DNA from 2 places in the Exiguobacterium sp. RM11 genome. Region 2 is predicted to be linked to the other one. Evidence: riboswitches for the same ligand, from Rfam matches in the RefSeq annotation. Region 2 holds a riboswitch; the other holds the start of a gene.
The links. Region 2 has a riboswitch for S-adenosylmethionine ahead of AC5LIL_RS07160 (MetQ/NlpA family ABC transporter substrate-binding protein). Riboswitches for the same ligand answer to the same signal wherever they lie in the genome.

Region 1 (3,725 bases), 430 kb from region 2:
CGTTATGTCCGCAATCGACTAGGGTATAACACTAGCAATGCCAATCACATGAAGGAGTGGAACAACATGACACCAAAATTAGAGCATGACCCGAAAGTCGAACAAACAGAGAATCCGAACCGTCAATTTGACCAAATGGATGCAGGAGGTCCAAAAATCAGCGTTGTGACCGGGATGTTACTCGGTGCCCTCGTCGGTGGTCTCCTCGCCTTACTTAGCTCTTCGAATCGGGAGCAGACGAAACAATCGCTTACGAATGCAAAATCTTCGGTCGGAGGCATCGTGAATGAGGTCAAACAAGATCCAGCCGGTAAGGCATCTCAAGTCATTGAACAAGTGAAGACCGCTTCTGGCAAGATTCAGGAAGTGACTACAGACGTTCAAAACGTATATGAAAAAGTCGTCGGTGAAGTCGATACGGTCAAAGAAGACGTCAATAAAATCGTCGAGACGGCCCAAGAAGCCAAATCAGATTTACAAGACATCGGTGAAAAAGTCGTCGAAGCGAAGGATACCGCGCTTGGACAAGAAAACACTTCAACTGATTCGTCATCGAATGATCATAAACAGACACCTCCAACGACTTGAACCTAAAAAACGACCTTTCCGCGGAAAGGTCGTTTTTGTTGATTACGCGAAACGCTTCGCGCCTTCTTCAAGAACTGCTGCTTTATCTGTTTGCTCCCATGGGAGTTCGATATCTGTACGACCGAAGTGACCGTAAGCTGCTGTTTGTTTGTAGATTGGACGGCGAAGGTCAAGCATCTTGATGATGCCTGCTGGACGGAGGTCGAAGTTCTCACGAACGAGTTCAACGAGCTCTGTTTCGCTCAATTTACCAGTGCCGAACGTATCGACAGCGATTGATACTGGATGTGCTACCCCAATCGCGTAAGCGAGTTGAACTTCTGCTTTATCCGCAAGTCCTGCTGCAACGATGTTTTTCGCTACATAACGAGCTGCGTATGCTGCTGAACGGTCAACTTTTGTAGGATCTTTACCAGAGAATGCGCCACCGCCGTGACGTGCGTATCCACCGTACGTATCGACGATGATTTTACGTCCTGTAAGACCTGCATCTCCTTGTGGTCCACCGATTACGAAGCGACCAGTCGGGTTGATGAAGTATTTTGTTTCAGCATCGATGAGTTCAGCCGGGATGACTGCTTCGATGACATACTTTTTCAAGTCTTCTTGAATTTGCTCGAGCGTGATCTCTTCTGCGTGTTGTGTCGAGATGACGATTGTATCGATGCGAACAGGGTTGTTGTCCTCATCGTACTCAACCGTTACTTGCGTCTTACCATCCGGACGGAGGTATTCAAGCGTACCGTTCTTACGAACTTCAGCAAGACGACGTGATAATTTGTGCGCCAATGAGATCGGGAGCGGCATGAGTTCAGGTGTCTCGTTTGTCGCGTATCCGAACATGAGACCTTGGTCCCCAGCACCGATTGCATCGAGTTCCTCTTCAGTCATCTGACCTTCACGTGCTTCGAGAGCTTGGTCAACACCTTGCGCGATGTCTACTGATTGCTCGTCAATCGACGTCAAGACTGCACATGTTTCTGCATCGAAACCATATTTCGCACGTGTGTATCCGATTTCACGGATTGTTTCACGGACAACTTTCGGGATATCCACGTAAGTTGACGTTGTGATTTCACCAGCTACGAGTACAAGACCCGTTGTGACAGACGTTTCTGCCGCAACACGGGCATTCGGGTCTTCCGCTAAAATGGCATCCAAAATCGAGTCAGAGATCTGATCACAAATTTTATCTGGATGTCCTTCAGTAACCGACTCTGAAGTAAAAAGTCGACGGTTCAATTTTGACATTCAAAAAACCTCCTATAATAAGGGTGATATGTGGACGGTACTCGTTCCCCTTACGCGTTGCTTTGGGACGGTAATGAAAAAAACCTCCCCCGATGACATACATGGGGAAAGGTTGAATCGTTCTTCCTTACCCTCTTATCGTTCGAAGCTAATGGCTTCGCTTCAGGATAGCACCTTTTCCGCACAAGACTTCATGTCGGACGGTTGCTGGGCTTCGTAGGGCCTTGTTCCCTCCACCGCTCAGAATAAGAGTATCCGTTACGAAAACCATCATATAAATGACGCTCGATTATGTCAAGGGAATCGAACGAATTCGTTAAAGTTTTCACTGACTTGCAAAACATTTCTGTTTGTGAATCGTCAAACATTTTTTTAATTCGTTTCTGTTTTTTAACACCTTGTGATAAGAGAATGTGATAAACTGTCTTTGTAAGAAAGCGCTTACTCAGAGAGAAGAAACGCTTGTGTTTAATTAGTGTGTCACATATAATTAAAAATGTCATACTGATTAATCGTAATCGCGGAAGTATGCGGATTTCATCCACATCTATTTAGGGGAAAGGTGGGATTCAGGATGGCGACAACGCTCCTGAAAATCGAAGAATTAATTAATGGTGCCGACATGAAACGGAACTTGACGGTTCCAGAACTGGTGGAAGAAGCCATCCAAAATGGGGAAGGTGTACTGACAAAAGACGGGGCTTTATCTGTCAGCACCGGTGCTTTTACCGGACGGTCACCGAAAGACAAATTCGTCGTCCAAGATGAAGTCAGCAACAACCTTGTCGATTGGGGAAAAGTGAACCAACCGATCGCGGAAGAGAAGTTTTCAGCACTTCTCGACAAAGTACTGAACCATTTAGAAAAGAAAGACAAACTTTATTACCTCGAAGCGTCTGCTGGTGCCGATGAGCACTATACGTTACCGGTCCGTGCCATTACGGAATATGCATGGCATAGTCTATTCGCAAAACAACTGTTTTTACGCGAATGGCCAACGAAAGGTGCGTTCGACCCGTTCACTGTAATTTATGCACCGAGTTATAAAGCCGACCCTGCAGTGGATGGCACGAACTCAGAGACGTTCATTCTCGTTTCATTCGCTAAGCGCACCATTCTGATCGGGGGAACAGAGTACGGTGGCGAAATTAAAAAATCAATCTTCTCCGTCATGAATTTCTTGTTACCTGAACAAAACGTCTTATCGATGCACTGTTCGGCAAACGTCAACGATGCAAATGAAACGGCACTCTTCTTCGGATTGTCGGGAACTGGGAAGACGACACTTTCAGCTGATCCACAGCGCCACTTAATCGGAGACGATGAGCATGGATGGTCACCGGATGGGGTCTTCAACATTGAAGGCGGTTGCTACGCGAAGACGATTAACCTTTCGCGTGAGAACGAACCACAAATCTATGATGCAATCCGTTTCGGTTCATTGATTGAAAACGTCGTATTGAATGAAGATCGTACGCCGGACTACAAGAACATCTCCTTGACTGAAAATACGCGTGCGGCATATCCGATCGAATTCATCGACAACGCGATGCTCCCATCACGTGCCGGTCATCCAAATACGATCGTCTTCTTGACGGCCGATGCGTATGGTGTCTTGCCACCGATCAGCAAACTGACGAAAGAACAGGCGATGTATCACTTCTTGTCTGGTTATACGTCTAAGCTTGCTGGTACAGAGCGTGGTGTCACAGAACCACAAGCAACGTTCTCGACTTGCTTCGGTTCACCGTTCCTTCCGCTCGCTCCAGAGCGTTATGCGGATATGCTCGGTAAATTGATTGAAGAGCACGATGTAGATGTCTACCTCGTCAATACGGGCTGGACAGGTGGAGCATACGGCGAAGGTTCACGTATGAAACTCGCCT
Region 2 (3,725 bases):
GGTCGTCCACGATTTCGCTTATGGAAGCATTGGGTTCGACGGTTATGTTCCCCCGAGCTTTCTTCAGGCAGATGGTGCGAAAGAAATTGGAATTGAAGTATACACGATGTCGAAGGCGTTCAATATGTCGGGGTGGCGTGTCGCGTTCGCGGTCGGAAATGCCGATATTATTGAAGCCATCAACACGTATCAAGATCACGTCCACGTGTCTGTCTTCTCAGCCATTCAAGAGGCAGCGATTGTGGCGTTAGAATCCCCGCGCGACTTACGTGATGACCTAGCCTCACTTTACGAAACAAGACGAAACCGATTGATTAATGGGTTACGCCGGGCGGGGTGGGAGATTGAGGCACCGAAGGGTTCGTTCTTTGTATGGGCGAAAGTACCTGAGGGGGATGCAAAATCGTTCTCGACAAAGTTACTCCACGAGGCGGGAGTCGCCGTCACACCAGGCTACTTCTTCGGAACAGAGGGAGAGCACCACATCCGTTTCGGTCTCGTATCGTCTGAACAGAAGATTGATGAAGCGGTAGAACGGATTGAGAGACTGTTTGCAGCCTATGAGGAGGTACATTTGTGATTCGTCAGGCCGTGCTCGAATATGACCATTCGCATGATGCGCTCGAGAACCTTCATACGTTGATTGGAAACCGGAAGGCACTCGTTTTGAAAGGATCGAACGGATACGGTGAAGCGGTTCGCGTGTTCCCTCGTCTAGCAAATCTTCCGAGTGTACAGTTCAACGGGGAATGTACAGACGAAGAAATAAATCGTTTGAATGCCTATCGACCCGACGTATGGATTGCCGTCGGCGGAGGTAAATTGATCGATACGGCGAAGCGGATTGCATTCACCCAGTCGGTCCCGCTCATTGTCGTCCCGACACTCGTATCAAACTGTGCAGCCTTCACACCACTCAGCGTCATCTACAGTGAGGAAGGGTCTTACATTCGCTATGACACGTTTCCGGTCGTCATCGAACGCGTCATCGCAGATGAACGACTGTTACGTGATTCGCCTTATGACTATTTCAAGGCTGGCGTCATCGACACGGTCGCAAAGTGGTTCGAGGCTCGTTATATTAGCGGGACGACTTCAAAGGATGCAGGGATTCAGTCAGGGTTATCACTTGCTGCGCAGTGCGGTAAATTGATGGACCTGTCAATCCGCGAACAGGACTTCCGTCGCTACGGTAAGGACATTCGGTATATCGTCGACCATGTTCTCGCAATCGGTGGTGCGGTTGGTGGGTTTGGGGATGCCGGCACTCGTGTTGCTGTCGCTCACGCCGTTCATAATGCACTTAGTCGTTTTGGATCGACCCACCATTGGCTACACGGAGACAAGGTTGGCTTCGGATTGATTGTTCAAGAACGGTTGATTCGATCCGATGACACCCTCCTGCTCGAGGACTGGCTTCAATCCATCGATGCGCCAACTTCACTTACCCAACTTGGGATTCATCCTGATCAAGTCGATGAATTGGTCACTTCGATCGTCGAAGAAATCACGATTCAAGGGATTCGGAATCTTCAAGATTCAGAGCAGTTAAAAGAAATTCTCATCAATCTTCAAGAAGTAGTTTACAAATAATGCTTTTATCAGTAATATAATAACAAAATAATAAAACCGTTTGCTTATCAAGAGTGGTGGAGGGACTGGCCCGATGAAACCCGGCAACCAGATCAGTATGATCATGGTGCTAATTCCAACAGACGAGACGTCTGGGAGATGAGCGTGTCCGACTTTCACTTGTCGTGCCCGCCGCTCTTCGTGAGTAGCGGGCTTTTCATTTGGAGGAGGAACTATTCATGAACATCAAACAAAAAACACTTTTGGCAGGCACGTCATTCCTTGCAGCAATCGCACTTTCTGCGTGTGGACAATCCGAGGCGAGCGAGACGCTCAGCACGGAAGAACTGACGATCGGCGTGACTGGTGGCCCACACGAGCAAATTGCGGAGAAAGTACAAGAACTCGCGAAAGAGGACGGTCTTGAGATCGATATCAAAGTATTCAATGATTACAACACACCGAACACGGCACTCGACGAGGGAAGCCTTGATGTAAACAGTTACCAGACGTTATCGTTCCTCGAACTTCAAAAGTCAGACAAAGGGTATAAAATTGACGACGTATTCAAAACGGTCGCATTCCCGATGGGTCTTTATTCTGAGAAGTTGACAGATATCAAGGATTTAAAAGAAGGAGATAAAGTTGCCGTCCCGAACGATCCGGCAAACGAACTTCGTGCCTTGCGACTATATGAAACAGCAGGTCTGATCACACTAAAAGAAGGTCTGACGGATAAAGCGACGAAACGAGATATCGCGGAAAACCCGCTCAATCTCGAATTCATCGAACTCGAAGCGTCACAGCTCCCGACACAACTTCCGGAAGTGGCCCTTGCAGCCATCAATACGAACTTCGCGATGGGTGCAGGTCTCTCTATCAACGAGGATGCCCTGTTCCATGAGGACACGGTCGACAACCCGTATCCGAACTATGTGGTTGTCCGTTCGGCCAACAAAGAAGATGAGGTCGTTGAGACGTTGAAGTCTTACTACCATTCGGATGAAGTACGTGCCTTCATCGAAGAGGAATTCAGTGGATCTGTCGTACCAGCGTTCTGAGGAGGGATTCGATGATTGAACTGAAACAAATCACCAAGCAATTTCACGTCAATGGAGATACGATCACCGCGCTCGACGACGTCTCCCTTACAATCGAAAAAGGGGAGATCTTCGGCATCATCGGCCGAAGCGGTGCCGGAAAGAGTACCCTTATCCGGATGATCAATCTATTAGAACGCCCGACGACAGGTGTCGTTGAGATTGAGGGACAAGACATCACGCTGCTAAAGAAAAAAGGTCTGTCGAATTTACGTCAGCGAATCGGCATGATCTTTCAACATTACAACCTATTAAAGACCGCGACCGTCGAAGAGAATGTCGCCATCCCGCTCCGCCTCGAAGGGCTCGGGAAGCAAGTCATCCGTGAACGGGTCGACCGCTATCTCAACATCGTCGGTTTATCTGAACATCGGAACCATTATCCGGAACAATTATCAGGCGGTCAAAAACAGCGTGTCGCCATTGCGCGAGCGCTCGCCCATGAACCGGACATCCTCCTCAGCGACGAGTCGACGAGTGCGCTCGACCCTGAGACGACCGAGTCGATCTTAGAGTTGTTGCTCGAGATCAACCGAGAACTCGGATTGACCATCTTCTTGATCACGCATGAGATGGAAGTGATTGAACGAATCTGTGACCGAGTCGCCGTCATCGATCATGGGAAAATTATTGAACAAGGCAACGTGTTGGATGTCTTCTCAAACCCGAGACACGAAACGACGCAGCGGTTCTTGAAGACGAATCTCGATGTTCCGGAAGAAGTGGTGTCGGAATTACAGACGCGAGGCACGCTCGTTCATTTATCATTCATCGGTAGTCAAACGGAGCAAGCTGTGCTCGCGCAGTTGACGAAACGATTCGGGATCTTACCGAACATCATCGGAGGCGGGATCAAGAAATTGAAAGCGGGTCTTGTCGGAAATCTGCTCGTTCACCTTGACGGGGATCACGATCAAACAGAACTTGCTGTCCGTTATTTGAAGACGAGCGGCGTACACGTAAGGGAGGTGTCGAACCATGCAACAGTTCTGGACAGACTGGGGTGACCTGATTTGGACGGGGACGATTCAAACGTTGACGATGACGAGTATC

Region 1: it holds a riboswitch for S-adenosylmethionine, as region 2 does, so the genes downstream of both, metK (methionine adenosyltransferase) here and AC5LIL_RS07160 (MetQ/NlpA family ABC transporter substrate-binding protein) in region 2, are expected to answer to the same signal.

Annotation. Positions count from the first base shown of each region.
Region 1 is NZ_CM187558.1:937,927-941,651, reverse strand. Features, by position in the region: gene AC5LIL_RS04940 (hypothetical protein) at 67-588, shown strand; gene metK (methionine adenosyltransferase) at 631-1,839, opposite strand; SAM riboswitch class I at 1,972-2,091, opposite strand; gene pckA (phosphoenolpyruvate carboxykinase (ATP)) at 2,414-3,725, shown strand, end outside.
Region 2 is NZ_CM187558.1:1,364,965-1,368,689, forward strand. Features, by position in the region: gene AC5LIL_RS07150 (aminotransferase class I/II-fold pyridoxal phosphate-dependent enzyme) at 1-580, shown strand, start outside; gene AC5LIL_RS07155 (iron-containing alcohol dehydrogenase) at 577-1,593, shown strand; SAM riboswitch class I at 1,635-1,738, shown strand; gene AC5LIL_RS07160 (MetQ/NlpA family ABC transporter substrate-binding protein) at 1,812-2,633, shown strand; gene AC5LIL_RS07165 (methionine ABC transporter ATP-binding protein) at 2,645-3,679, shown strand; gene AC5LIL_RS07170 (methionine ABC transporter permease) at 3,651-3,725, shown strand, end outside.